Regions from separate parts of the Enterococcus sp. AAFC-DPL-6103 genome, predicted to be linked through region 2. Evidence: predicted binding sites of a transcription regulator. Region 2 holds the regulator's gene; the other holds the start of a gene.
The links. Region 2 encodes LexA, which represses DNA repair genes until DNA is damaged. Its sites were predicted from a motif close to CNAACANNTGTTNG; they were not measured.

Region 1: the regulator LexA is predicted to act here: its motif matches at 8,345-8,358, upstream of dinB (DNA polymerase IV).

What each region holds. Positions count from the first base shown of each region.
Region 1 covers NZ_CM177102.1:1,878,623-1,893,887, forward strand. The annotation lists gene AC4BC3_RS08950 (hypothetical protein) at 1-409, opposite strand, end outside; gene AC4BC3_RS08955 (hypothetical protein) at 560-1,003, opposite strand; gene AC4BC3_RS08960 (MFS transporter) at 1,242-2,762, opposite strand; gene uxaC (glucuronate isomerase) at 2,783-4,198, opposite strand; gene uxuA (mannonate dehydratase) at 4,296-5,369, opposite strand; gene AC4BC3_RS08975 (mannitol dehydrogenase family protein) at 5,372-7,000, opposite strand; gene dinB (DNA polymerase IV) at 7,199-8,305, opposite strand; gene rsmI (16S rRNA (cytidine(1402)-2'-O)-methyltransferase) at 8,639-9,511, opposite strand; gene AC4BC3_RS08990 (DNA replication initiation control protein YabA) at 9,594-9,941, opposite strand; gene AC4BC3_RS08995 (PSP1 domain-containing protein) at 9,934-10,758, opposite strand; gene holB (DNA polymerase III subunit delta') at 10,778-11,731, opposite strand; gene darA (cyclic di-AMP receptor DarA) at 11,740-12,069, opposite strand; gene tmk (dTMP kinase) at 12,084-12,728, opposite strand; gene recR (recombination mediator RecR) at 12,793-13,389, opposite strand; gene AC4BC3_RS09020 (YbaB/EbfC family nucleoid-associated protein) at 13,413-13,727, opposite strand; gene dnaX (DNA polymerase III subunit gamma/tau) at 13,749-15,265, opposite strand, start outside.
Region 2 covers NZ_CM177102.1:1,480,080-1,495,344, reverse strand. The annotation lists gene AC4BC3_RS07165 (adenine phosphoribosyltransferase) at 1-506, shown strand, start outside; gene AC4BC3_RS07160 (immunoglobulin-like domain-containing protein) at 1,134-3,368, shown strand; gene AC4BC3_RS07155 (hypothetical protein) at 3,536-3,754, opposite strand; gene lexA (transcriptional repressor LexA) at 3,891-4,514, opposite strand; gene AC4BC3_RS07145 (DUF896 family protein) at 4,661-4,900, shown strand; gene tkt (transketolase) at 5,011-7,005, shown strand; gene AC4BC3_RS07135 (glucosaminidase domain-containing protein) at 7,237-8,127, shown strand; gene cysK (cysteine synthase A) at 8,292-9,218, shown strand; gene AC4BC3_RS07125 (transcriptional repressor) at 9,409-9,855, shown strand; gene AC4BC3_RS07120 (NADH oxidase) at 10,177-11,529, shown strand; gene AC4BC3_RS07115 (DUF5960 family protein) at 11,681-11,962, shown strand; gene AC4BC3_RS07110 (isochorismatase family protein) at 12,036-12,530, opposite strand; gene AC4BC3_RS07105 (magnesium transporter CorA family protein) at 12,795-13,736, shown strand; gene AC4BC3_RS07100 (SDR family oxidoreductase) at 13,793-14,686, shown strand; gene AC4BC3_RS07095 (DnaD domain protein) at 14,878-15,265, shown strand, end outside.

The DNA of each region.
Region 1 (15,265 bases), 400 kb from region 2:
CAATATCGCGACGATGTGTCCCAATTCCACTGGTTGGATTCGTTTTTACTTCTCCGTGGATATATTGTTTATAATTAGGTGTGCTGAAAAACTCAGAAGCAATCTCGGGATCGATTTTAATCACAGTTTTTGTTTGTGTACCGATACCCACTTGTAACATTGATTTTGAGCCAGTAGAGATATTTAACATTCCTCCACCAGTAATCGTCACATTATTGATATAGTTCTTATATCCAGTGCCGACACTAATTCGTGGTGATACTTCAGTTGCATTTTGTTTTGTAGTCAATCCATCTGTAGGAATGGTATTGCTGGTTTCTTGTGCATTGATCTGAGTTGGCAAGATCAATGCTGAAAATAATAGTCCAGCAATCAATGCTTTTCTTTTTTTATGTTTGAACATTTTCATTTTTTACCTTCTTTCCTTTTGCTAAGACATATTTTATCTTCATTTCTTTTTGATAATTATTTTAATTCATAGAAAATCAACACAAAAAAAAATAATTCATTTTTTAGTACATAGCAGAAATACTGCTAACAAGTGACTAAGCCTAGTCTTTCAGCTAATTAATTCATCAAAATGTACTAATTCTTGACAATCTATCCATTCAAAACAGCTTTCCTGAAAAAAACGGGTCAAACGTCGATCGACCATTTCAATCGTTGAATAACTTCGAGGTAACGCAATTTTTTTATACAATTCTTCTTGTGTGTTTTTTCTTTTCACTTTCACACAATAAATGGTTATATCTGGTAAAAAATAAGACACTTGCCTTTCGCTTGCTTGTGATTTGACCCATTTGTAATCTTGAAGATCCATGATTGTATCAAACTTATGATTAAAGAGGTATGCCACTTCTTCTTCATCTTTTTTCAATACAATCTCAATTTCATTATTTAAATATGTTGTTACATTCCCATAAGCTGGTCGTGTATCAAATAAAATATATTTATTACATCCGTCAATTTCTGCCACAAAACATTGGAGATCAATGACTTGCACTTGGACTCCCCCCTTTTTTCGAAAGTATACTAGGAAATCATTTCTCGTATTATTTTTTACCTATCTATTTTTTGACAAAAATAGATAAAATGAAGTAAATATCTACCCGCAGTACGCGTGTTTTTTTCGTTCCAACCTCTTTCGTAATTGACACTGACTAAAGTCATCAACAAAAAAACAAGGAACCTTTTAATAATCAAAAAGGTTCCTTGTTTTATTCAGTATATTCAGTAGGTCATCAAATAACAGGTTGCTTTGGCCAAGCGTCTTGATACGGATGCCCAGTTAATTCTTCTACGACATTTTTTGCTTCTGGTGTAACTGTTTCTTTCAATCCGCCTTCTTCTAAGCGATCGATTTCTTGTTTCAATACTTCGTGTGTTTCACGATTCAATTTGAATGTTAGTGCCATCACTAACGCGCAAGAAATCAATATAACAGGGGCAATAAAGAAAATCAATGCGATTCCCGTTTGAATATGATGTGGTGTATTCGTAAAGTTCGTCATCGTTTTTGAATCAAAGCCAATTTCTGCTAATAAAATCCCAGCAATCCAAGAAGCGAATGCACCCGTTGATTTTCTAAAGAACGTCATCACTGCTGCATAGATGCCCGCGCGATCGCCTCGTGTCATCATGCGGTCAACATCTGGAATAAATGGAAAAACATTCCATGGTGTAAATTCTAAAATTGCGCGCGCACATTGATAAAAAACTGAAATGATTACTAAGACCCAAAAAGCATTTTGGATATGGAGTGCCCATGTTAAGAAATAACCAACCATAGTAATGATGATCGTGATGTAGCTAAGTGTAAACAAATAGCGAGGTCCATGTGTCAACATCAATCGTGCAGCCACTAATGTTGCAACGATACCAAAAATAGAAAGTGCTTGGAGTGTCCAAGGTGTATCTTCTTTCACACCATGAATACAACAAATAATAAAAGTTGGTAGCAAAGTAGAATAAAAATCTTTTCCGGTAAATGACAATAAATAAATACCTAGATGTTGGCGAAATGCACGATTCTTAAAGGTTGAAAAATAATCTTTGACTGTTTTTTTCACGAATTCACCTAAAGATAATTTTGGCTGGCTCTCTAACTCTGCTAAAAATTCTGGTGTCAACGGACGTTCCCAAGTAGTTCGGTAAGAAACAAAAATAGCGACAACAAAAATCACCGTCCAAATGATTCCAGTAATAAGATAGGCATTCGGATTTTTCATGTGCTGCAACGCTGCTAACACTAAGAAAACAAGCGCTGTCCCAGTGGCAGAAATAAACATGCGTGAACTAGATAAAATCGTACGGAGGTTGTAATCAGTGGTCATTTCCGTTGGCAAAGTTTCCCATGGGATCAAAACCATAGCAATTGCAAGTTCGATGGCTACATAAATCACTAGATAATAAACCCAGCTATCTGCTTGAACCCAGAATAATGGAAATAAAACTGTGAACAAAATTCCGCCTAGTAGAATAAAGAAATGACGTCGGCCAAAGTGTTGACCTAATTTTGTTCGATAAAAGCCATCCGTGATTGCACCAAAGAATAAGGAAAACACCGCGTCAATAATTCGACCAATCCCTGTGATTGCTCCAGCAAACGCCGGATTGATTCCTTGGCTCAACACGAAAGCAAAAATGACTCCTGAAACGATATTATTCCAACCGCCGCCCATCAAATCAGTCAATCCATAAGCCACTCCACGACCAATTGTAATCTTTTTAGGTTGGTAAACCCACTGTTTTTTCTTATCCATTTCTCTTCATCCACCTTCCGTCAGCTTTCAAAAAAACCAAAATATTCATGCGCATTGTCAAAACAAATATCTTTGACGATTTGTCCCAAATATTCATTATCATCAGGTAAACGACCTTGATCGACCCACTCACCTAGGAGCTGACATAATACGCGACGGAAATATTCATGACGTGGATAACTCAAGAAGCTGCGAGAATCAGTCAACATTCCAGTAAAATTAGCCAATAAACTTTGTTGCGCCATAATGGTTAATTGATTGCGCATTCCTTCACAAGTATCGTTAAACCACCACGCACAACCAAGTTGAAGTTTTTGAATGATTTCCCCTTGGAAACTTTGCATAGCAGTTGCTAGTGGTAACCAGTCATTTGGATTCAGCGAGTATAAAATCGTTTTTGGTAACTGGTTTGCTTCTTCAACTTCTGCAAATAATTTTACGATATTTTTTGTCAGTCCACTTTGATCTCCCATCGAGTCACCACCAACATTGATTCCGATTTCTCGTTTCATTTTCGTTGAATCATTTCGAAAGGCGTTCATGTGCATTTGCATCGTCCATTGACGTTGATAGTATTCTCCCATCAAATGTTTTTGGATTGCTGTTGTAAATTGAGCAACTTCAGTTCTTGTAAAGTTCGTTTCTCCAGTTAATGCACGTGCTAAAATGACATCTAATTCTTCTTCTGTTGCTGAAGCATATACAAATGTATTTAATCCTTGATCTGCTAAACGTCCGCCCATTTTATGGAAAAAGTCGATTCTTCTTGATAAAGCAGTTGTTAAATCTGAAAATGTGTGAATTGGTATCTGGGCGCTTACACCTAATTTATCTAAGTATTCACGATATTCTTCTGTAGTAATTGCCCAAGTGTTGTCAGGACGAAAAGTTGGCAATACTTTAAAAGAATTATGTTCTTGTGCCAATTTTGCATGATACTTCAAGTCGTCAGCAGGATCATCGGTCGTGCAAATTGCCTTGACTTTCATCATTTTTAATAATTCTTTTGGACGATATGCGTCTGTTTGAATTTTTTCATTTGCTTGTCGCCAAATCTCTGGTGCATTCTTTTGATTAATGATCAAGTCAATCGAAAAATATCGACGTAATTCTAAATGCGACCATTCGTAAATTGGGTTACCGACTGCCTTCTCAATTGTTTTAACAAATGCCAAAAATTTTTCATAATCATCCCCGTCGCCACTAATCAGTTCTTCAGCCACACCATTTGCTCGCAACAAGCGCCATTTATAATGATCGCCTGCTCCTTTGTCATTGAGCCAGACTTGAGTTAAATTTTCATACTGTTGATTTTCAAAAATAGCTTTTGGCTCTAAATGGCAGTGATAATCAATAATTGGTTCCTCTTTGGCATATTGATGGAATAACTTGCGTCCTACTTCATTTGTTAATAAAAAATTTTCATCTAAAAACATAGTTAAGCGCTTCCTTCTTTTTATTTTTTATTCAGAGGCTGAACTTGAAACTTGCTCAACCTCCTTCATTGTTACTGTTGAAATGAATCGTTTAGAATTATTTCTGTTGCTCTTTTTCTAAAGCTTCCCAAATGCCATTCAAATACATCGCTCCAAGTGCCCGATCGTATAAGCCATAACCTGGCCGTCCCGTTTCTCCCCAGATCATGCGTCCATGGTCAGGACGGATATAGCCAGTAAACCCGTTATCATACATTGCTTTTAAAATTTGATACATATCTAATGAACCATATTCTGACTTATGTGGTGCTTCATAGAAATCTTTTCCTTGAATAAATTTAATGTTACGAACATGTGCAAACGGAATTCGATCTCGTTGACAAAACTCTGCCATGATTTCATAAACATTATTTGCTGGATCTTCTGCAATGCTGCCTGTACATAACGTAATCCCATTTGCTGGGCTATCCACTACCCGACAAATCCAGTCCAAGTCCTCCCGATTTTTCACGATTCGTGGTAAGCCAAAAATCGAATAAGGTGGATCATCTGGATGAACAGCCATTTTTATTCCAACTTCTTCACAAGTTGGGATAATTGCTTTCAAGAAATAGGCAAAGTTTTCACGCAATTTTGTTTCATCCACCTCTTTATAAGCTCGCAGTAATTCTTTTACTTTGGCCAACCGTTCTGGTTCCCAACCGGGTAATTCAAAATCATTGCTTGAATTTTCCACTTTTTTTATGATTTCCTCAGGATCTTCTGGAATGTCTGCTGCGATATATGCTAATGTTGAAGAGCCATCTGGCAAGCGATAATCAAGATCTGATTTTACCCAGTCAAAAACCGGCATGAAATTATAGCAGATTACTTCAATACCGAATTCAGCTAAATTACGAATCGTTTGTTGGTAATTTGCAATATATTTGTCTCTACTTGGTAAACCAATCTTGATATCATCATGAACATTCACACTTTCAATTACCTTTAATGTTAATCCTGCTGCTTCAATTTCTTCTTTCAATGCTTTGATTCGTTCTTTCGGCCATACATCTCCAACGGGGATATCCATAAGCGTTCCCACAATGCCTTTCATCGCTGGAATTTGGCGAATCTCTTCTAATGTAATTTTTTCTTCTTGTGAACCATACCATCTAAACGTCATTTCCATGATTATCTTCCTCCGAAATTTGTTAAGTAGGTACGAATCGTTTTTCTCACTGCTCCAGGACCTACTAACATTTCTGCTACGATTTGTTCGATTTTTTCACCAAGTCCAACTTCATATAAATTTGACCCAAAAATAGTTTCATTGGCTAGAATAGTTGCAACACTGTGATGGATCACTTCCGCAGATTGTTCACCTAAATGAAGACTTCTTAGTTGCTCCTGTAATTCAGGTAATAGTGGGTCAGAGCTTGGTACAAATGTATTTCCTTCATCATCAATTGCTAACAAATAACGCAACCAAGCAGCAATCGCTACTGGAATAAATACAAGTGATTGTGTAGCTGATCTCTCTGCATACTTTTTAATTGTTTCGCCAAACCGAATCGCTACTTTTTGGGAAGTATCACTTGCAATTCGTTGTGGTGTATCTGGAATATTGGGATTAGGCAAACGTTTTTCAATCACCTCATCAATAAATTCTTTGGGATCAATTATTTTTGGATCTTCTACTACTGGTAAGCCTTCTTGATACCCAATGGCTTTGATTAATCCCACAATTTCTTCATCTTCCATCTCAGCTGCAATTGATTGATAACCAAGTAAACAACCAGTGATGGCCATAGCCGTATGAAGTGGATTCAAACAAGTGGTGACTTTCATCACATCTGCTTTATCAACAATCTCTTGACTTGTAAGGATAACGCCCGCCTTTTCTAAAGCAGGACGTCCATTCGGAAAGTAGTCTTCGAGCACTAAATAATGGACAACTTCGGTATTCACAAACGGTGCGATATTCGTATGTTTTTCTGTATGGATCATTTCCATATCAACAAAACCGAGTTTCTCAAGTTCCGTCTGTACAACTTTTGCAGGGTTTGGTGTAATACGATCAATCATGCTCCAAGGAAAAGCTACTTTTTCAGAATCAGTTAAATACTCGATAAATGCTTGAGATACAAAGCCTTTTTCTCGCCATCCTTGTGCAATTGTCAGCACACTATTTTGGAATCGCTTTCCATTTTGTGAAAAATTGTCCGTGGAAATCATGGCAATTGGTAATTTTCCCGCTAAAAATCGTTTGTGTAATAAAGCCGTCACAATACTTATCGTATGTTGCGGAGCTTCAAGGCCATTTTGAATATCCGCTTCTACTACAGGAAAAAAATTCCCAGCAGCATCTTTCAAGTGATACCCTTTTTCGGTAATCGTAAAGGTCGTAAACTTTAGGGCCGGATTTTCAAAATATTGAACGACTTGTGCAAAACTTTCTTTCTCACTAGGATGACAAAAGAAAGCATCTGCTGTCGCAGCTAAAAGCTTCTTATCTAAGGTCCCATCATCATGCATGATAACTTCTACTACATCACTATGAAACGGTTTGTAAGCCTTATCAATTACTTGTTTATCGAAAGTTTCACAAACAACAATACCAGCAGTTAATTCTTTTGCATCAGCTAATCGCTGTGCAATTTCTGCATGAAATCCACGATATAAATTTCCACCACCAAAATGAAGCCACACTGGCGATTTTTTTCCTTTTTTCTTAACTTCATCAACATCATAAGTAGGAATAGCGATGCCAACTTGTTTTAATTCCGTTACTGATTTTTGCCAACCTTTTAAGTCAATCACAGAATCCCTCCTAAAACTGATATATCAGTTAATTTGATACTTGCATTATATTCGCCAATTTTGGCTTTGTCAATACGTCAATTTTATTTTTTTCACCTTACTAATAAAAAAAATAGCAAATACTAATATATCAGAATAACTCAAATAAGAGAAAGCACCTCGCAGATAGTGTGCTTTCTCTTATTTATAATCAATCATTCATTCCCATAAAGGCAAAACTATATTTTCATAGGTCATAGGATCCAAGTTAGTGAGTGTTATCCCTAACAACCGAATGCCTTTCTCGACACCAAGAATTTCTTCCCAAATCAAACTGGCCTGATAATAAAGTGCCTCTTTTTTATAAATGTATTCTGGTAAGGTTATCCGTTTCGTAATTGTTGAATAATCAGTATAGCGAACTTTTAATACGACTGTTTTCCCGTGTTTTTGGACTTTTCTCAGTGCTTCTTCTACTTTCTCTGCTAGCTGTCGAAGCTGTGCTAAGACAGCTTCTTCTGTCTGGAGTGGCTGACCATAGGTATGTTCTTTGCCAACTGATTTTCGCTCTCGCGTAACATTTACAGGCGAATCATGAATCCCACGAACCTTTCGATAAAGGGAATACCCCATTTTCCCAAAATTTTGAATCAATTGCATTTCACTCATCTCATATAAATCTGCACCTGTAAAAACTCCTAGCTCATTCATTTTTGGCACTGTTTTTTTTCCAACTCCATGAAACTTTTCTATTGGTAATTTTTTTAGAAAAGAGACAGCCTCTTGAGGTGTCACCACAGTAATTCCACGTGGTTTTTGAAAATCAGAAGCCAGTTTTGCCAGAAATTTATTATAGCTAACTCCTGCCGAACAAGTTAGATGAACTGCTTCCCAGATATCTGCTTGAATCATTCGAGCAATTTTAATTGCTGATTTACAATTCACTTTGTTTTCTGTCACATCTAGATACGCTTCATCGATACTAACTGGCTCGATGACTTCAGTGTATCTCCGAAAAACTTCACGAACAACTTGAGATACTTCCGAATATTTTTGATGATCACCAGGTTTAAAAATGGCTGTTGGACACAATTCAAATGCTTTTTGTGCGCTCATCGCTGAATGAATCCCATATTGTCTCGCTTCGTAATTTGCCGTTGTCACGACACCTCGACCACCAGTATCACTGGGATGGCGAGCAATCACTAATGGGTGCCCTCTAAATTCTGGATGATCGCGTTCTTCAACCGAGGCGAAAAAAGCATCCATGTCGATATGGATGATCTTTCTTGATGTATCATTATGTAAAGGAAACTGTAGTTCCATTGGTATTCACCTCGATCTTATTCTCATTGTTATTATAGTCGAACTTTTGTTCCCTATCAAGCTATTCTAATTTAACTTTGAGGTTTTAAAAAATGTATGATCATTGATAAATGGGTATGCCATTCGTTTTGCATAATCATAAGATAGTTCGACTTATTCAACAAAAAATCGTCCGTGTATTTTGTTTCATGTAAAAAAATATCTATTTTTAAAATTGAATTTCTTCTACACGAATCGTTTTCATATGTACACTAAGTCACCATTCAAAAAAGGAGCAAAACATGGTTCTGTTTCGCTCCTTAAGCTTTTGTGTATTGGTTATTGAATTTGCTACTATTCATCTAATTCATGAAATTGTCGATAAACTTCTTGCTTTTTCAGGTGATTTGCCGCAGCTATTTTCTTAATAGCAGCATTTGGCTTCTCACCAGTTGCAATCAAGGCTTCTACTTGTTCTCTCAAAGAGATTTGAATAACTTCCTCTGCTTCAGTCAAACTACCATCGTCGCCAGCGACCATCAAGCAACATTCACCTTTGATTTGATTTTCTTTTAGATACATTAATAGTTCGTCTACATCTCCACGTAGATATTCTTCATGAATTTTAGTTAGTTCCCGACATAACACCACTTGACGATTTCCAAGTACCACGCGTATATTTTCAAGTGTAGCACTTACACGATAAGGTGATTCATAAAAAATAAGTGTTGCTGTTTGAGGCTTTAATTGCATCAATATTTCTTTTTGTTCCTTCTTTTTTCTTGGTAAAAACCCATAAAATAAAAACGGTTGTGGTTCGAGACCAGAAGCAATCAAAGCAGTAATACCTGCTGTAGGGCCGGGTACTGATACGACTGGGATTCCTTCTGCAATACATGCAACAACTAATTCATGACCAGGATCACTAATAGAAGGCATTCCCGCGTCACTTACTTGGGCAATGCTTTGTCCTGTTTTTAATTGTTCAAGTAAGTATGGAATTCTTTCTTTGTAGTTATGTTCATGCAAACTTTTCTGTGGTGTTTCTACCTCAAAATGATTTAATAATTTTTGTGTATTACGTGTATCTTCACTTGCTATCAAGTCTGCTTCTTGTAACAGACGAACACTTCGGTAAGTCATATCTTCAAGGTTACCAATCGGTGTGGGAACAAGATATAAAGTTCCTATACCTGAATGATCCTTAAAACTTTTTTGGTTATACATTTCCTGCCTCCTTAATAAAAAAGAGCGAAGACACAAGTCGACTGACTCACATCTTTGCCCTAACATAGATAAATTTTAAATATTACCGTCCACTTTCACGATAAATAACTTCCAAGCAAAACGCACACGGCTCATCATTTTCGCGACGTGAACCGTATAAGTCATAACAAACATGAAAACCTTCTTCATAAATTTTTTCTAAATTCATCCGGGATTTCGATAATTCTTGTTTGACACTTTCAGCGGGTGCTTCGGCTACTTGATTCAGCTCACGCAAATGTTCACGCAGACGTTGGTTTTCCATCTCAAGCGTGGTATTTTTTTCGACGATTTCATGAAGTGCATGCTTCATTTCTACTAATTCAGTTAAGGTATTTCGTAATTCTGATTCTAGCTGGTTTAAACCGTCATATAAAGATCGCTTATCCATTCATCTCACCTACTTGAATGAAGTCTTTTAGTTCATCCCATTCATACTCCACTGGATTTTCTCGTCCCGTCAACCGAACTTTTACCATTCGGCTAAGTAGATTTAATCCTACGACTTTCCCTTTACCATCAGGTGTTTCAATCATTTTCCCAAAGTCAGGGAGTTCTTTTTTTGCTGCCTCGTACTCTGCGCTCTCATATTGCAGACAACACATCAAACGTCCACATAAGCCAGAAATTTTTGTTGGATTCAAAGAAAGACCTTGATCTTTCGCCATCTTGATCGAAACCGGTACAAAATCTCCTAAAAATGTCGAACAGCATAATGGTCGACCACAGGGCCCAATTCCACCAATAATTTTTGCTTCATCACGGACACCAATTTGGCGTAACTCGATCCTAGTCCGAAAAATACTTGCTAACTCTTTCACCAAATCCCGAAAGTCAATTCGTCCATCAGCAGTAAAAGAAAAAATCATTTTGCTGCGATCAAAAGTATACTCCACTTTCACGATTTTCATTTCTAGTTCATGTTCACGTGCTTTTTGTTTAGCGATTTTCAGCGCTTCGGTAGCATCTTGTTGATTTTTTTGTTCTTTTGCTAGCTCGGTAGCCGAAGCTTTATGCAAAATTGGTTTGACTTCTTCTGGTAAATCTTGGGAATCAAGTTCTCGTTTGGGAATGGCAACTGTTGCAATATGTAAGGTTTGTTGAGATTCGACTAACACCTTATCATTATAAAAATATTCAGAATCCCCTGGCGCAAAATAATAGATATGCCCAGCATCTCTATAACGGACGCCTACTACTTCTACCATTTCCAACCTCCTTGGTTACTCAGCTATAATTAAAAATCGTTTGTAAAACGAACTGTTCAGCTACTGCTTGAAAACTCACGTTACTACGCAATTTTTGTTCAGCAACTAAAATGCGTTCAATGATTTGATTGGCTTTTTTTGTTTTGCTTGATTCTTCAGTAGCAATTGCTTGCTTTTGTGCTTCTTGGAAATAAAATAACAGAATTGAAAGTGCCATAAACTGTTGATTTTTTTCCTTAAATACTTTAGTCAATTTCTTTTGGACATAGATAAATGCTTGAGGATCTTGCTTTTGTAGATAAGTGAACCACTGATAAATCGAGTCCTTAGCCTCATTAAACCATTCATCTTCTGAGATTTCAACTGCTTTTCGTAAACTGTTGGTTAAGAATGCTAAAAGTTTCGCTTTTTCCAATGGAATTTGTTCTTCCTGTAATTTGTGAATTAAAACTTCTTTTGAAAGTTCTTGAAAATGTAAAACTTGGCAACGTGATTGAATCGTTGGTAAAATCCGACCAATCGCATCCGTTTCTAAAATTGCTAGAAAATCACCCGGTGGCTCTTCTAAAAATTTAAGTAGACTATTTGCCGCGCTAACGTTCATTTTCTCTGCTTCCTTGATCAAGAAAACTTTCTTTTTTGATTCATAGCCACTTCGACTAAATTCTGTTTGTAAACGACGAATTTGATCGACCTTGATTGTTTGCCCTTCAGGTTCGATCACTAATACATCTGGATGTTCATTATTTTGAATTCGCTGGCAGTTATTGCAAATACCACAAGGCCGGTTATCTACTAAGTGTGTACAAAATAGATGTTGGGCCAACCAAATACCCATTTCATATTTACCCGTTCCTTTTTCGCCCTCAAAAAGATAAGCATGAGCGAGACGCCCATGCTCAAAACTTCGTTGAAGTTGTTGATAAACGAAATGTTGCATTTGAGCCAGTTTTACTAACTCTTCTTGTTTCATAGCTCCTCCTAAAAGTGATGGAATCCTTCGACAGGTAAAACAAAGACTGTTGCTCCGCCAACTTCCACCTCTACTGGGTAAGGAACACCACCATCCATAGAAATATCCAACGTAACTGGTGTTGAAACAAATTGTTTACGAGATTCACAAGTCTTTTTGATAATTTCAAGTGCTTCGTCTACTCGTTCATCCTCAATCCCTACAATAAATGTGCTATTGCCGGCTTTTAAAAAGCCACCAGTTGAAGATAATTTTGTTGCGCGAATATTGGCATCAATCAGTTCATTCGATAAACGGTTACTATCTTTATCTTGGATAATAGCTAAAATAATTTTCATACACAGTCACCTTCCTAATTTTCAAAAAATTGTGGATATTTATCAATAATGGCATAATAACTAGCCTGAAGAACTTCTTCAAAACTTAATCTTGCATCAATTTTATGAATACGTTCTGGGTATTCTTCTGCAAGTTTTAGATACGCATGACGAACTCGTTGATGAAACTCAAGTCCCTCAGAATCTAATCGATCAATTTGATTCTGACGATTTTTTTGGATACGACGCAATCCTGTATCAGAATCAACATCCAGATATAGAGTAAAATCAGGTGTCAATCCTTCAGTCGCGAACTCATTCAAGCGAGCAATTTCGCGCATTCCAATACGTCGTCCAGCTCCTTGATAGGCAAGTGAACTATCCACAAAACGATCACAAAGAACAATGTTACCTTCTTCTAAAGCTGGCAAAATCTTTTCAATTAGATGTTGTCTTCTAGCCGCTGCATAGAGAAGTGCTTCTGTTCGTTCATCCATTCGTTCGTTTTTAGGATCAAGAATAACTTGGCGAATTTCTTCCGCAATTGGAATGCCACCAGGTTCTCTTGTTTGAATCATTTCTGTTTTTGCGACTTTTTTCAATAGAGGAAATAATTCCTTCAAGATACTTGTTTTTCCAGCACCATCTGGTCCCTCAATTGTAATAAATAGTCCGTTCACATTTTTGCCTCCATCTCTCGTACTACATCTTCATTGTAGCTGAAATTCAAATTATTTCAAAAAATTACAGCTCACGCCGTCCTTCTACTGCTTTTAACAACGTAACTTCATCTGCATACTCGATATCTGAACCAACAGATAATCCATGTGCTAGTCGAGTAACTTTGATACCAGCAGGTTTGATCAAACGAGATAGATACATCGCAGTTGCTTCACCTTCCGTTGTTGCGTTTGTTGCTATGATGACTTCTTTTACTTCATCGTTATGCAGGCGTTGCAATAAAGAGGAAATATTGATGTCTTCTGGTCCAGTTCCTTCAGTTGGCGATAACACACCATGAAGAACATGATATAAACCATGATACTCGCGCATTTTTTCCATTGCCATCACATCTTTTGGTTCTTCGACTACTAAAATAATACTACGGTCGCGTGACGGATCTTTACAAATTTCGCAAGGGTCTTCTTCAGTAATGTTTCCGCAAATGCTACAAAAGTGCAAATCACGTTTGACACTTAACAACGATTTGGCAAATTCATTGACTACTTCATCTTTCATATCGATTGTAAAAAATGCTAAACGTGTAGCTGTTTTTTGACCAATCCCAGGAAGTTTCATATAGCTGTCGATCAGTTTGGCAATTGGTTCTGGATATTGCATAATCATTACTCCTTCACGAAAAATTAGAATCCAGGCATTCCTTTGGTATATTTACCCATTGTTTTTTCAGTTTCTGTGTCAATTTTCGTTAAGGCATCATTGATAGCCATCACTAACAAGTCTTGCAACATTTCTGGATCCTCTGGGTCTAGGATTTCTGGTTTGATTTCAACGTCTTTCATACGTCGATCCCCAGTGAAAGCAACTTTAACTAATTCATTTGTAGCCACTCCTGTAAATTCTTTTTCGTTCAACGCATCTTGTGCCTGAACCATTTCTTTTTGCATTTTTTGCACTTGTTTCATCATGCCTTGCATATTTCCCATTCCACGCATCATTGTACATCTCTCCTTTGAATTTTAATCATCAATAATTGTTACTGAATCTGTTCCAAAAAGCTCCTCTGCTTTTGTTACCACAGTTTCCGTTGTTTCTGGTTCTTGTGGGATCAGTTCGATTTCTTCTTCATCTGTTTCTGGAACAAAAGAATTCATCTGACCATTGTCTTTACTTTGGATCAAATAATTCTTACGCAATTCTGGCCAGCTTTCTCGTGTGATATACACAGTATCTGGTGCATAATCATGAATCATTCGACTCAAATTATTGTGGATTGCTAATTGTAACTCATCGTCATTTGTCGCTCGTTGACAAACGATTTCGTAGTCGAAAGCAATGACCATACTTTTTGGTCCAGCTGCCACTGGTTCGCTTGCTTTCAACATTGCTCGTTGTGTAACCGACAAGCTCATCAATAAATCATCCCAAACTTCTTTGACCTGATTCAGATCTTGACGCGTTGCTTCTTTTAATACTTGATACACTCGTTCAGTCGGTACACGATAAGAACTCGCTTGTTTTTTATGCACGGCTTGTGGCACAGTTTGACTATTACTGGCTGTACCATGATTCTTTTTGAGTTCTTTTAATTCTTTTTTCAACGTGGAAACTTCTTGCTGAAGCTTCTCGACAGCTTGGCTTTCGGCTGGTTCTCCCTGAGACAATGGGCTCAGGCTTGTTGCTGGTTGTTTTTGCGCTAACTTAACAGTTGCGACTTCCAAATAAATCGTAGCGCTATTGGTAAAACGAATTTCATTTTGTGTTTCACTTAATATTTTGATCATTTGGAAAAGCTGCTCTGCTTTTATTTCTTGTGAAAGACTAACAAAAGTTGTAGTTAACTGACTTGTTTTCTCTGTCACTAATTGAGGTGCTTGCTGATACATCAACAAATCACGACAATATTGCAATAGATCCTCTAAAAAGCGACGGGCTTCTTTCCCTGCAGCTAACATCTGTTCCAAAGCATTCAATGCTTGCGCAACATTCTGTTCGACACAAGCACTTAAATAATCATCCATCATTTCATATGTTAAGCTACCAGTCACCTGCATTGCATCGTTTAGCGTAATCGTCCCTTCACTAAAGGAAATTGCTTGGTCTAAAATGCTTAAGGCATCACGCATTCCACCTTCAGCTGAGCGTGCGATGACGCCTAATGCTTGCTCTTCATAAGAAATATTTGATTCATTTAAAATAAATTCCAAATGCTCAATAATATCAGATGCATTGATTCGCTTAAAATCAAATCGTTGTGTACGAGAAATAATCGTTGCAGGGATTTTATATGGTTCTGTCGTTGCCAAAATAAAAATGACACTTTCTTTTGGCTCTTCCAGTGTTTTTAATAACGCATTAAAAGCCCCTGTCGAAAGCATATGGACTTCATCAATAATATAAACTTTATAAGTTGCCTTCGTAGGTGCGTAGTTGGCGCGATCTCGAATAAAACGGATTTCTTCCACACCATTATTACTTGCAGCATCGATTTCAATTACATCTTCTTGTGTTCCAGCTGTAATTGATCGACACATCT
Region 2 (15,265 bases):
TAAGAGATTATATTGCCAGTATTCCGGACTATCCGTCAAAAGGAATCGTTTTTCGTGATATCTCACCGTTAATGGCAGATGGAGATGCGTATCGTGAAGCAACAAAACAAATTGTCGATTATGCAAAGGAAAAACGAATTGACATGGTGGTTGGACCTGAAGCACGCGGATTCATTGTAGGCTGTCCAGTAGCGTATGAGTTGGGCGTGGGTTTTGCACCAGTTCGTAAAAAAGGGAAATTACCTCGTGAAACGATCGAAGTAACTTATGACCTAGAATATGGTACAGATACATTGACTTTGCACAAAGATGCGATTCAACCAGGTCAACGTGTACTGATTTGTGATGATTTGTTAGCAACTGGTGGTACGATCAAAGCAACGATTGAACTAATTGAAAAATTAGGTGGCGTAGTTGTTGGTTGTGCATTCCTGATTGAATTGATGGACTTACATGGTCGCGATAAAATTGAAGGTTATGACATCATCACTTTGATGGAATACTAATAAAAATTAAGTGGATCTTCAGAAATGGCTAAGACATAGTGTCTGGTCTTTTCTGAAGATTTTTTTATTGAGTAAATGTTAAAAAAAACGCTGTTAAGCTATTTTTCTACGTATATAAATAACGTGTATATGATAACAACACTGTTCTAGGAATCTCTCTTTTTTTTTATTCGATTTTTGTCAAAAACGCTTATTAAAAGTAATCATAGATGAAAGTTGTTGAGAATTTTTCTTAATAAGTTCACGCTAAATTCTAAATAAGAAGAATATGTGCTTTTACGAACAGTGAAAAAAACAGATAAATGCCCATTATTTTGCAGGGATAAAAAAGTGTATTACTAGAAGATCCCTCTAACGAATGATAATTGAACTAATTTATTGAAAATTGTCTTTAAAGAGAGCATTTACAATAATGAAATCTTTCCAATAAAACAATTTTGAGCAACGAAAACACTCTGAACATGTCGAATTACTGACATTATTTGGGGGTTGCTTGGTATGCATGAGTCTATTAGTATTCACAACAGATGTTGTTTCACGCATATTTTGAAACCCGGGTTCAAAACATGCGTAAACATTCATCGAACATAATTTGTAAAATAGTTTATTGAAAGGAAATGATTATCGTTGAAAAAAGAACAGTTGCTAAAAAAGGTAGCATCGCCACTCGTTTGTGGACTGATGTTAGGTGGTCTTGCTATATCAACAATCCAACCAATCATCCAAGTTCGTGCTGAAGAAAAAACAAGTTCAAAATTAACAACAAGTTTAACAGAAGAGGACTGGTTGGAATGGTCAAAGGTCACAAAGTTAACAGAATTTGGAAGTTCTGACACAACGGGAAAACAAGTCAAACACAATGGTAAAATTTATGCAGCAACTTGGTGGAAGAATGGGGAGACAGATGTAGCGCCGGGATCAGGCGAAGCAACTTCAACTGGTTGGGAAGAGGTAGGGACAATAGCTTCAGATGGTTCAGTTACTCTTAATGCAGGGGTCACTGCTAATCCATTTGAACCGACGATTGATCCTGATGTTGATCCTAATACTCCTTATGCAGGCGTCGATGCGGGACAAGGTGTGAAATGGGGCGAAAAGGTTTTTGCACCATATATTGATGGCGGTTTATGGTACAACGGAGAAAACGGGTATCAAGGATTGTATCCTCTTGGTCAAGAAGTGAAGAAATCACAGATCAGTTATGCAAATATCGGATTTATTGTATCAGATCCAAGTAATCCTAAGACGGCTTCTTTTGGCGGGTACTATAATGTAGATGGTACCGGAACAAATGGTTCAGTTGTCACTGCATTTGCTAAACAAATCAAAGAATTCCGCGCACAAGGAGGAGATGTGTTAGTTTCATTTGGTGGAGAAAACGGCACGCCGCTTCAAGATGTCTATGATAATGCTGAAGAACTTGCGGATAAATACATTGAAATTGTCGAGCATTACGGATTAACAACAATCGATTTCGATATCGAAGGTGCCCATGTACGTGATAAAGAAGCTTGGCAAAGAAATAATGATGCAATCAAAATCATGCAAGATAAGCTGGGTGATGAAGCACCTGACGTTTGGTATACGTTCCCTGTTTTACCGACTGGTTTAGTAGGTGAAGGGACAGACAATGACGCATACAATGTGCTACAAGATGCTGTTCAGAAAAAGGTGGAGGTTCATGGTGTGAATATCATGACAATGTGTTTTGGACCTGCATTTGTTACAGGGCCAACAAATACATACTATACATATGTTGAACAAGCATCAGAAAGCTTAGCTGGACAATTAAAACGCATTTATAGTGATGCCAATCAAGACCTGACAGACGCGCAAGTATATCAGAAAATTGGTTTGACGCCGTGGGTAGGAAAATCAAGTCAAGCAAACGAAACGTTTACTCAATCTGATGCTAAAGCCTTGTTAGCATATGCAAATGAAAAACAAATTGGCATGCTTTCTTTCTGGTCATTGAATCGGGACAATGATTTGAATGAAGATTTAAAAAATACTGGACTCGAACAAGAAACCTATGAATTTTCAAAAATTATGGGTGAATTTGACGGAGAGGCAGGCATAAGAGACCAAGCACCAGTAATCAAAGGAGCAACAAATGAAACAATTGAGTTGAATGATTCCTTTGATGCTTTAGCGGGCGTGACTGCGATTGATCAGGAAGATGGAGATCTAACGGCTAAAATCACGACGACTGGAACGGTGGATTCTTCAAAGGCTGGTGAATACCAAATAACTTATTCTGTGGTAGACAGTCAGAAAAACCATTCAGAAAAGATTCGGACGATTACAGTAGTGGATCCTAATGCGAATACGAAACCAATTTTTTCTGGTTTGAAAGATCAAACCATTGAAGTTGGTGCAACCTTTGATAAACTAGCTGGCGTAACAGCGAACGATCAAGAAGATGGTGACCTAACATCAAAAATAGTTGTGGCAGGAAATGTCGACACTTCAAAAGTTGGAACAAATGATCTTACATATACGGTTGCTGACAGCAAAGGTGAAAAGACAACGCAAACAATTACTGTAACAGTCAAAGAAAAAGAAAATGTACCTAACTATTCCTCAACAACGATTTACGTGAAAGGAGACAAAGTTACCTATCAAGGAGCAACTTATACGGCTAAATGGTGGACAAAAGGGGATACTCCAGGATCTGCACAAGTTTGGGAAAAAGAAATAATAAAAAATGAGGACGGGAGTGTAGATTATTATCAAGGCGGGACATATGTTGCAGGAGATCTTGTAAATTACAATGGCAAACAATATCTTGCTAAATGGTGGACACAATCTGTACCAGGTAGTGATGCTTCATGGGAATTAAAAAAAGAGTCAACTAATTAAGAAATGCAAAAAGACGATCAAAATTTTGATCGTCTTTTTTGATAGGGGAATAATAGTTCTTATTGAATGAATACTTTGGATTAGTCAAAGTAAAGGACAAGCAATTGCCTTCAGTATAATAGCCAATAGATGATTGTAACGAACGATTAATTACCTTTATTTTTCTTTCAAGATTGCCGAGAGCGTAAGTAATGTTCATGATAGAAATGTTCTTCATGAAGCCTACGCTGTTCGGCTTGACGATATTTTTTTTCGTCCCACAACATGAACCATAATGTGAATAACGGAAGAAAAATAATCAATGCCGGTTGGATCCCAAAATTGCCAATCAAAATACCTAAGAATAAAACCAGTAATACCAAGCCAATACGTCTAATTGATTTCATGAATTCTCACCTCATTTATTTATGCGAACATTCGTTCGTAAAATCATTATACGAATGTTTGTTCGGTTTGTAAAGAGGTAAGATCAATAAAAAAAGAATTGCAGAAGTTTTACTGCAATTCTTTGGTTTAATTATATTAATAAATGTGGCTACGATAGAGACCAACTACTAAACCTAAGATAGAGACCTCATCTAAAATGATTGGTTCTAATAAGTCATTTTCAGGTTGTAAACGGAAATGTTTTTTTTCTTTATAGAATCTTTTGCAAGTCGCTTCATTTTCTGTTGTCATAGCAATGACGATATCGCCGTTTTTAGCACTTTCTTGCTTTCGAACGATGACGTTATCCCCGTCTAAAATTCCTGCATTGATCATACTTTCACCACGAATGGTCAGCATGAATAAGCTGCCTTCTTCTGAAGTTAAATTTGGTGGAACAGGAAAAAAGTCGGAGGCATCTTCAACTGCAAGAATCGGCTCACCAGCTGTGACTACTCCGAGCATTGGAATAGTAGATGGTTTGATCCCAATTTGATCTAACCCTAAATCAGTTAGTTCGATTGCTCGTGGCTTTGTCGGGTCACGTAAAATGAATCCTTTTTTTTCTAATCGTGCTAAATGTCCATGGACAGTTGATGTTGAAGAAAGGTTAACAGCTTCACCAATCTCACGAACAGTTGGTGGGTATCCTTTACGGGTCACTTGTTCGTGGATATAACGTAAGACTTCGATTTGTCGTGTTTCAGTTTGTCGGGCCACAAAGTACACCTTCTTTCACTTAATAATTAAATAATACCACATAAAAAGCGCTGTTTCAAACAAATGTTCGTATGTAAATAGAGATCGCTAGTTGTTTTTTTTGGTTTTTTTATATAATATAAGAAGAGAAAAAAGGAGGGCTGATAATGTTATCACCTGAAAAAATTGCACGTATTAATGAATTAGCCAAAAAGAAAAAAGCTGAAGGACTTTCAAAAGAAGAAGAAAAAGAACAGATTTTATTGAGAGAAGAATATTTGACAGCTTTTCGCTCTGGCATGAGACATCATATTGAAGGAATGAAAATCGTTGATCCAGAAGGTAATGATGTGACACCAGATAAATTAAAAGAAATTCAAAAAGAAAAAGGGTTACATGACCGTTAGTGTGGTTTTTGGTAAAAAATACCAAAAAAGCATTGATTTTTTGAACTGTATCCGCTAAAATGAGCATGAAATGAATTACAGTAAAAAAAACCTAAATTGGAGGGGTTCTTTTGTTCGACAAAATTGATCAACTAGGCGTTAACACAATCCGTACATTAAGTATTGAAGCTGTACAAAAAGCAAACTCAGGTCATCCAGGCTTACCGATGGGTGCTGCACCGATGGCATATGCACTTTGGACAAAACATTTAAAAGTAAATCCTGTTACTTCGAGAAATTGGGTAGATCGTGACCGTTTTGTACTTTCTGCTGGGCATGGTTCAGCCATGTTGTACAGTTTACTCCACTTATCTGGCTATCAAGTAACAATTGATGACTTGAAACAATTCCGTCAATGGGGATCAAAAACACCAGGACATCCAGAAGTCCATCATACAGATGGCGTTGAAGCAACAACTGGTCCACTAGGTCAAGGAATCGGCATGGCTGTTGGTATGGCAATGGCAGAGGCACACCTTGCAGCAACTTATAATAAAGAAAACTTTAATATTGTTGATCATTATACTTATGCTTTATGTGGTGACGGCGATTTAATGGAAGGTGTGTCTCAAGAAGCAAGTTCTATGGCTGGACACATGAAATTAGGAAAATTAATTGTTTTATATGATTCAAATGATATTTCACTTGATGGCCCAACTTCAAAAGCCTTCACAGAAAACGTTGGCGCTCGCTACGAAGCGTATGGCTGGCAACATATCCTAGTGAAAGATGGAAATGATTTAGAAGCTATCTCTAACGCAATTGAAGCAGCTAAAAGGGAAACTGAAAAACCAACACTAATTGAAGTGAAAACAGTTATCGGTTATGGCTCACCTAACGAAGGAACATCTTCTGTCCATGGCGCACCGATTGGTGATGAAGGAATCAAGATGGCAAAAGAAGTGTATGGTTGGGATTACCCAGATTTCACAGTGCCTGAAGAAGTAGCTACTCGTTTCCATGAAAAAATGGTCGAAGAGGGCGAAAAAGCAGAAGCACAATGGAATGAAAAATTTGCTAATTACAAAAACGCTTATCCAGAATTAGCACAACAATTTGAAGATGCGTTTGCTGGAAAATTACCAGAAAACTGGGATGCTGAGATGCCAAGTTATGATGAAGGTCACAGCCAAGCAAGTCGTGTATCAAGTAAAGATATGATCCAAGCAATTTCAAAAGCAGTTCCTAGCTTATGGGGTGGTTCTGCTGATTTATCTGGCTCAAACAACACAATGGTTGCTACTGAAACTGATTTTGAACCAGGTAATTATGAAGGACGAAACATCTGGTTCGGTGTTCGTGAATTTGCCATGGCAACAGCGATGAACGGAATCCAATTACACGGTGGTACACGTATTTATGGTGGAACATTCTTTGTATTCACAGATTATTTACGTCCAGCTATTCGTCTTGCTTCCATTCAAAAAGCACCAGTTATTTATGTATTAACACATGATTCAGTCGCAGTGGGTGAAGACGGTCCAACACATGAACCAATCGAACAACTTGCTTCTGTTCGTTGTATGCCAGGTGTACATGTTGTACGTCCAGCTGATGGTAATGAAACGCGTGCTGCTTGGAAAATTGCGATGGAATCAACAGAAACACCAACTATTTTAGTGTTAAGTCGTCAAAACTTACCAGTTCTTCCGTCAACAAAAGAAAAGGCCGATGACATGGTGAAAAAAGGTGCTTACGTACTTTCTCCAGCACAAGGTGAAACACCAGAAGGTATCTTGATTGCAACTGGTTCTGAAGTTGATTTAGCAGTTAAAGCACAAAAAGTTTTAGCTGAAAATGGCAAAGACGTTTCTGTCGTTTCAATGCCAAGCTTTGACTTGTTTGAAGCACAATCTTCCGAATACAAAGAGAGTGTTCTGCCAAAATCGGTAACTAAACGTGTCGCAATCGAAGCAGCTGCACCATTTGGGTGGGAACGTTATGTTGGGGCAGAAGGAACAACAATCACCATTAATCATTTTGGTGCATCAGCTCCAGGAAATATTATTCTTGAAGAATTTGGTTTCACAGTCGAAAACGTTGTGAAAACTTACGAAGAATTATAAGAATAAAATAATTTAATTAAAATAAGAACAAGCTGGGAGAAATTCCCGGCTTGTTTTATTGGAAGTAAAGTTACTGTTTGATTTCTTTTACATTACAATTGTGTTACATAAGCAGAAAACGTCCAGAATAAATTGAGATTTTGTCAAAATAAACGTATAATTTACTTAATTAAGTTTGTTTTAAGGAGAAAACTTTTATTTAAAGTTTTTTTATTTTGAGGAGGAATACGAATGCAAGAGCTGAAAACCCGTAGCGCCCGTCATCATAAGACGAAGAAACCTATGGTGATTAATAAAAAAGCCATTGCTCCATTAATGGGAACAAGTCTTTTGGTTGGGCCGATGATGGTTACAGCAGCACCACAAAGTGCACATGCAGATGAACAAGGTACAAACCAAACGACAACTGATCCTCAGTCTTTTATTAACCAAATTGGTTGGTCTGCATCAGAAGTTGCCGCCAACAATGATTTATATGCTTCTGTGATGATTGCGCAAGCATTGCTTGAAAGTGCTTATGGAACATCTGGATTAGCAAGTGCACCAAACTATAATCTATTTGGTGTTAAGGGAAGTTATAATGGTGCTGTTGTTTATATGCCAACAAAAGAATATTTAAATGGTCAATGGGTGACAATGAATGAACCATTCCGTAAATATTCTTCTTATTGGGAATCATTCCAAGACCATGCGAATGTGTTACGGTCAACTAGTTTTTCAACTGGCGACTATCACTACTCAGGAGCTTGGAAAAGTAACACAACCAGTGTTTATGATGCTACGGCTTATTTGACAGGCCGATATGCTACTGATCCAACTTATGGAGAAAAATTAAATTCATTGATCAGCACATACAACTTAACACGTTTTGATACACCATCAACTGTTTCTGTTTCAAGCACGACAACAACCACAACCACAACGACGACTTCATCTACAACGCAATCAACAACTTATGGTGGAAATACTCAGTCAACTGGCACTGGTCAAACATATACAGTTGTCTCTGGTGATTCACTATGGGGGATTGCACAAAAATTTGGGATGTCTATCGATGAGTTGATGGCAAAGAACGGATTAAGTGATTATTCATTAATGGTTGGACAAGAGCTATCTGTTTAATCGTTTAAGTTACTAATTTTTTGACACGAAATTTCTTAAAAAGTAGTTTAGATATTTTGTCTAAACTACTTTTTTGTCGCCTGTTTTAAGACGAATTATTCGCCAGATAGTATCTGATTGTATTATGATAAAGAAGTAAAGACAGGTCGAAGGGAGAGAGTTTCATGCCACAAATCTATCAAGCAATTACTGATTTGATTGGAGAAACACCAATCGTTAAATTAAACAAAATAGTTCCAGAGGATTCTGCAGAAGTTTATGTTAAATTAGAATTCTTCAATCCAGGGGGCAGCGTGAAAGATCGGATCGCCTTAAGTATGATTGAAAAAGCAGAACAAGACGGAAGGTTGAAACCTGGTGACACGATTATTGAACCAACTTCTGGTAATACAGGAATTGGTTTAGCGATGGTTGGGGCAGCTAAGGGTTATCGAGTGATTATCGTAATGCCTGAAACAATGAGTATGGAACGTCGCTTGCTAATGAAAGCTTACGGGGCTGAATTAATTTTAACACCTGGTGCTGACGGTATTTCTGGTTCCATCAGAGAAGCAGAACGTTTAGCTAAAGAACATAATTATTTCTTACCACTTCAGTTTGAAAATCCAGCCAATCCTGAAATCCATGAAAAGACAACTGGTCCTGAAATTCAGGCTGCTTTTGGAGTGGCTGGGTTAGATGCTTTTGTTTCAGGAATTGGAACAGGGGGAACAATCACTGGTGCTGGTCATGAATTAAAACGTGTCTATCCTGAAATAAAAGTTATCGGCGTTGAACCTGCTGAGTCAGCAGTTTTAGAAGGAAAACCAGCTGGTCCTCACAAAATTCAAGGAATCGGAACGGGATTTATACCGGATACACTGGATACGAAAGTTTACGATGAAGTTTTGCCAATCACCGGTGAGGAAGCAATGGAAACTTCAAGAGAAGTCGGTCGTCAAGAAGGCTTTTTGGTGGGAATTTCTTCAGGTGCTGCAATTGCAGCTGGTTTAAAAATTGCGAAAGAATTGGGTAAAGGGAAAAAAGTTTTAGTTATTGTACCAGATAATGGTGAACGTTACCTATCAACTGCATTGTATCAAGAAGATTAAAATCAACGACAGTAAGGAGGTCAAGACGAGCAGGTGTCTTGGCCTCTTTTATATACTTTGCTGATCTTTAGGTTAACTTTAACATTTTGCATAGAAAAACATGAATTTTAATTTTATCTTCATGAAATGTAGATTTTGAAAAATAAAAATAGTATGATAATACGTGAACGATCACGTAGGAGGTGTCAATGTGGGCAACAAATTGGTAGACGAGGCAATCGAAAAACTAAAGCATGAAAATATTCGGATCACACCTCAAAGATATGCAATTTTAGAGTATTTAATCGAACATCATTCTCATCCGACAGCTGATGAAATCTATAAAGCGTTAGAACACCGTTTTCCAAATATGAGTGTCGCAACAGTTTATAACAATCTTCGGTTATTTACATCTATTGGTTTTGTACAGGAAATGAATTACGGAGATGCATCAAGTCGTTTTGACTTTACTTCGACACGTCATTATCATGTGATTTGTCAAAACTGTGGGAAAATCGTGGACTTTCATTACCCTGGTCTTGAAGATGTTGAGATGGCTGCCAGCCGTTTGACTGATTTTGAGATCAATGAACATCGCCTTGAACTGTATGGCTTATGTCCAGAGTGTCAACAAGCACAAGCAAATGAGTCTGTTTAATGAAAGGGTTATCCCAAAAAGAGAACGTAACGAATCTATTTTGTAGTACTTGGTGAAAAAGAAAGCAATAAACAACTATTTTATCTAAATTCTGGATGAAATAGTTGTTTATTTTTTTACACTTTCACAATCCGTTTTTTTCGCAAGCCTAAACGACCACTGTATGAAGCTTTTTTTAACAGGTTTTTTTGCTGTTACCTTCTAAAAAGTAAGCGGATTTTCACTTGTGAATTCACAAGCATAAAATTTCTGAATCCGTTTTATTTTTGCTATAGTTAGCATTGTCAAAAGACAAAAAGTTTAGTAGGAAGAGGGATTACCATGAAAGTAGTTGTAATTGGCTGCACCCATGCTGGAACAGCAGCTGTAAAAAGTATTTTAAACAATCATCCAGAGGCAGAAGTAACAATTTATGAACGTAATGACAATATCTCATTCTTATCATGTGGGATTGCATTGTATGTCGGAGGCGTAGTTAAAGATCCTGCAGGGTTGTTTTATTCAAATCCAGACGAACTTGCTGGGTTAGGTGCGACAGTTAAAATGGAACACAACGTCACAGATGTTGATACAGAAAATAAAACTGTAACTGCGGAAGATTTAAAAACGGGCGAAGTTGAAACAGTTTCTTATGATAAATTAGTTGTGACAACAGGGTCATGGCCAATTATTCCGCCAATTAAAGGGATCGAATCTGAAAATATTTTACTATGTAAAAACTACAACCAAGCAAATGAAATTATTGCACAAGCCAAAGATGCAAAACGCGTCGTAATCGTTGGTGGAGGTTATATTGGAATCGAATTGGTTGAAGCTTTTGTTGAATCTGGAAAACAAGTCACTTTGATTGATGGCTTAGATCGTATTTTAAATAAATATTTGGATAAACCATTCACCGATGTTTTGGAAAAAGAATTGGTGGATCGTGGAGTAACTTTAGCTTTAGGTGAAAATGTATCAGAGTTTATCCCAGATGAAGCAGGTAAAGTAAAACAAGTTAAAACACCTAGCGAAACATTTGATGCAGACATGGTGATCTTGTGCGTTGGTTTTAAACCAAATACAGAGTTAGTTGCTGGAAAAGTCGACACACTACCAAATGGTGCAATCAAGGTCAATGAATATATGCAAACAAGCAACCCTGATATTTTTGCAGCTGGTGACTCAGCAGTTGTTCACTATAACCCGTCAAATACTCAAAACTATATTCCGTTGGCAACAAATGCTGTTCGCCAAGGATTATTGATTGGGTACAACTTAACAGAAAATAAAATGCATTATCGTGGAACACAAGGAACATCAGGCTTGTATTTATTCGGTTGGACCATCGGCTCAACTGGTGTAACCACTGAAAGTGCACCATTAAATAATTTGGACGTTCAAGCAACCTTATTTGAAGATAACTATCGTCCAGAATTTATGCCAACAACTGAAAAAGTTTTAATGGAATTAGTTTATGAAAAAGGGACAAATCGTATTGTGGGCGCACAATTTATGTCAAAATATGATGTCACTCAATCTGCAAATACATTGTCACTTGCAGTACAAAATAAAATGACAGTGGAAGATCTAGCACTATCTGATTTCTTCTTCCAACCACACTTTGATCGTCCTTGGAATTACTTGAATTTACTTGCACAAGCAGCTTTAGCTGAGATTGCAGAAAATAAATAAAAAGTGAAGAGACACGCCAACAATGAGTTACCTGACTGTTGGTGTGTCTTTTTATTCTGTGAAAGTTTGTATGCTTTAAAAGTATAATTAGTTGTAATCTAGCCGATTTTTTGTGAAAATAAACTAGGAGTTTAAATTGGAGGGATGTCAGATGGAAAAAGAATACTTTAACCAGCAAGAAGTATTTTTAAAAGATTATCAAAAATTTGCCAAACAAAATAATGTGACGATTGATCAATTAGCAGATCAAGTGATTGAAGAATTGAATCGAACGCAAGCAGATCGTTTCACCTTGCCAAAAGAAGAAGCTGTGGATGGAAAGAGCCATTGTTTCCCTTTTAGCCGTCGCGTATATTCGGATGAAAATGATGGTACCTTGAATACAAGTTATACGTATGAAGGCGAGCCCTATGTTTTAGAAACGGAAGAATAATCTGAACAATAAATACAAAAGACCTCGTGAATTATTTCATGAGGTCTTTTTATTTTACTAAGATCGAACTCTTTTATTCAACAATTGAAATATTAAAATGCCTTAGCAGATCAAAGGTTGCTGTTTGTTGTTCTTTACTAGCAACTAAGTGTTGGTTGATTGTAAATTCAGCTTCTGGAAATGCGCTTTGTAAAGCAAGTACATTTGCCAGAATACATAGATGCGTTTCTACTCCCACGACCTCGATTCTTTTTTCTTCCTGTTTGTCTGTAAAAAAATTATCCTTTATTTCAACTAATTTTTCAGGAGGAATCGTAAAATAATATTTTTTGATTACTTGTTCCTTTTCTAAAGGTGCTAAAGCGGATATCAGTTGAAGATCATTCGTTTCCTCTGCTTTTCCCTTCTTTTCAACAGGTATGTCTCGTGTAAACAAAACGTATTCGTTCGTTTTTCGTGCTTTTTCTAACCTTTGAGCAATAGGTTGAACTAAATGAGTTGCAGTGGGAACGTAAAATTTACTTGTTGGATCAAGAATGTGGTTTTGCATATCGATGATAACTAACATTTTTTATTCTCCTTTTAACGAAAGATGAATGGAATAAATCTAAATTCTTTTAATTTAAGAATAACGGAGAAGATTCTAAATGGAAAATGAAATGATTGATGAATCAATAGGATTTTTAATTGACAAGCGATAGTTAATCGAATTCTTTGAATAAAAAAAGTGAAACAGTTATCATAATGATAGATAGATGATAAATAGATTAAAAACCAACAGCCTAATTTGAGCGATGCGTTGAAATACGTGGAATGTGAAGGAGGAAAAAGAATGCCAGCGTATTACTTTGTTGATAAAGAAAAACAGGTGACAGATTCAGATGAAACAAAGTGTAATTGGATAATCGTGAATAATAAAGATGTAAACGAGATTGAAAAAATCACACAACATTATCAATTACCGCAAGATATTTTTATTGGTATTTCTTATCCTGAAGCGATTTCAAGAGTGGAATATCTCCCTGGAACGAAGTTGAAGAATGCATTTTCACTTGTATTGTTAAACCTTTCCAGTAATCGTACAAAAATCGAAGAACGTTTGACACCAATTTCTTTTGTGGTGTCGGATGATCTTTTGATTACTTGTGTAGAAACTGAAACGATTTTTATTAAGAATCTAATTGACAAACACCAGAAAAAGCTTGATTCATTTGAGAAGATCATTGCTTATACGATTTTGAACAGTTATACCCATTTCGTTAAAGAATTACAGAAAATGAAGCAAGAAATCGACTCATTAGATGAAGGGGCACGTAGGACAACTGAAAATGAAGAGCTTTACAAGCAAGCTGATTTAGAACGAACCATTGTTTACATTGATCACACATTAAGAGATCAAAAAGAGACACTTGATGAATTATGGGAGGTGAATGATTTTGCAGAGAAATTAGCTGATGATCAGTTGCTTTACGATGTCAAACTAAGGCAAAGACAGACTGAAAAAATGATTTCGATTTATCGGGATTTGCTTGAAAGTATCGGAAATCTTTTCAGCGGTATGATGGACAATCACTTGAACCATTTAATGAAATATCTTGATTCTGCAACGTTAGTGATTTCAGTCCCAGCAATGATTGCTGGAATCTGGGGGATGAACACTGGCGGTTTGCCAGGTAAAAGTTCTGAGTTGGGTTTTTTCTTAGTTCTTATTGGTTCTGCTGTAGCAACCGCTGCAGTTGCATTGCATTTATTGAGAAAAGACTATACGAAATAGTTAAGTATGAGTTGCTGTTTTGAAGGAAAATTTGTTTTAATATGAGGAGGAATAGCATGACTGAACCAAAATTAGTAGATCCACGAAAATTATACCATACGGAAAAATTTCCAAAACAAGACCAAAATACACCAGCCCTACAACAAAATATGAAGCCTGTTCCAGATTGCGGTGAGGAAACTTACAAAGGATCCAATCAATTAGAAAATCGGCGTGTGTTGATTACTGGTGGGGATTCTGGGATTGGACGTGCTGCTGCGATTGCGTTTGCAAGAGAGGGGGCAGATATCGCATTACAATTTTTACCTGGAGAAGAAGCGGATGCGAACGAAGTAGCAAGGTTGATTGAGAATGCGGGTCGCAAAGTAGTCCTGTTGCCTTTTGATTTGCGTGATGAGCAAGCACCTAAGGAAATCATTCGCCAAACAGTAGCTGAATTAGGTGGTATTGATACATTAATTCTAAATGCTGGACAACAAATTTCTTCTTCGTCCATTGAAGAATTGCCTATGCAACAAGTAAAAGATACTTTTATGGTAAATATCATCGCCATGTTTTCTTTAGTTAAAGAAGCGGTACCTCATCTTCCAGCTGGAGGAGCCATTGTTAATACAACTTCTGTACAGGCAACAAACCCAAGCGAACATCTACTTGATTACGCAGCAACTAAAGCCGCTATTGCGAATTTTACGATTGGCTTAGCCAAACAGTTAGCGCCGAAAGGAATTCGTGTGAACGCTGTCGCTCCTGGACCCATTTGGACACCTCTACAGCTTGACGAAGGACAGCCGAGCGAAGCTATTCCAGAATTTGGACAAGATAGTCTTTTAGAACGTGCAGGTCAGCCAGCTGAGTTAGCTTCAGTGTATGTATTTTTAGCTTCAAATAAAGCAAGTTATGTTACAGCCCAAATTTATGGCGTAACTGGTGGTGAGGCAATTAATCTGTAAAAAAGCATGAATCAATCACCTTGTTAAGTGATGAAAAATGGCTGAGAGAAAGAAAGCACTAGGAATCTTTACCTTAGATTTCTGATGCTTTCTTTCGTTTGTTTATGACGAAATCAAATCAAAATCAATGAGGCCAGCTTGCTTCACTTGCGCTTTTTCCGTATACTGATTTTGAAGTGGAGGAAAAGAACATGCTAAGTTTAACCAAATATCTACAATCAGGACAGACAACAATTTCTAATTTGTTATTCGTAAATTATCGGAAAATGGGCCTTGAATCAGAAGAATTTCTTTTTATTTTACAGTTACACATGAAGCAACAAGAAGGGGACTTCTTTCCAGATTTACAACTGATAGCAATCAACATGGGGTTGAAATCAGATCAAGTTTATCAAATTTTAAATCGATTGGTCGGTGGTGGTTTTCTCGTAATCGAAACAATCACTGTTGATGGTAAAAAAGCGGATCAATATAATTTACTTCCATTGTATGAAAGACTGGAAAAGTATTTAGATAGTCAAGCATCAAAAGCCAAAGAAAATCAACAAGAGCAAGAAATTCAATCGGTTTATCGTTTAT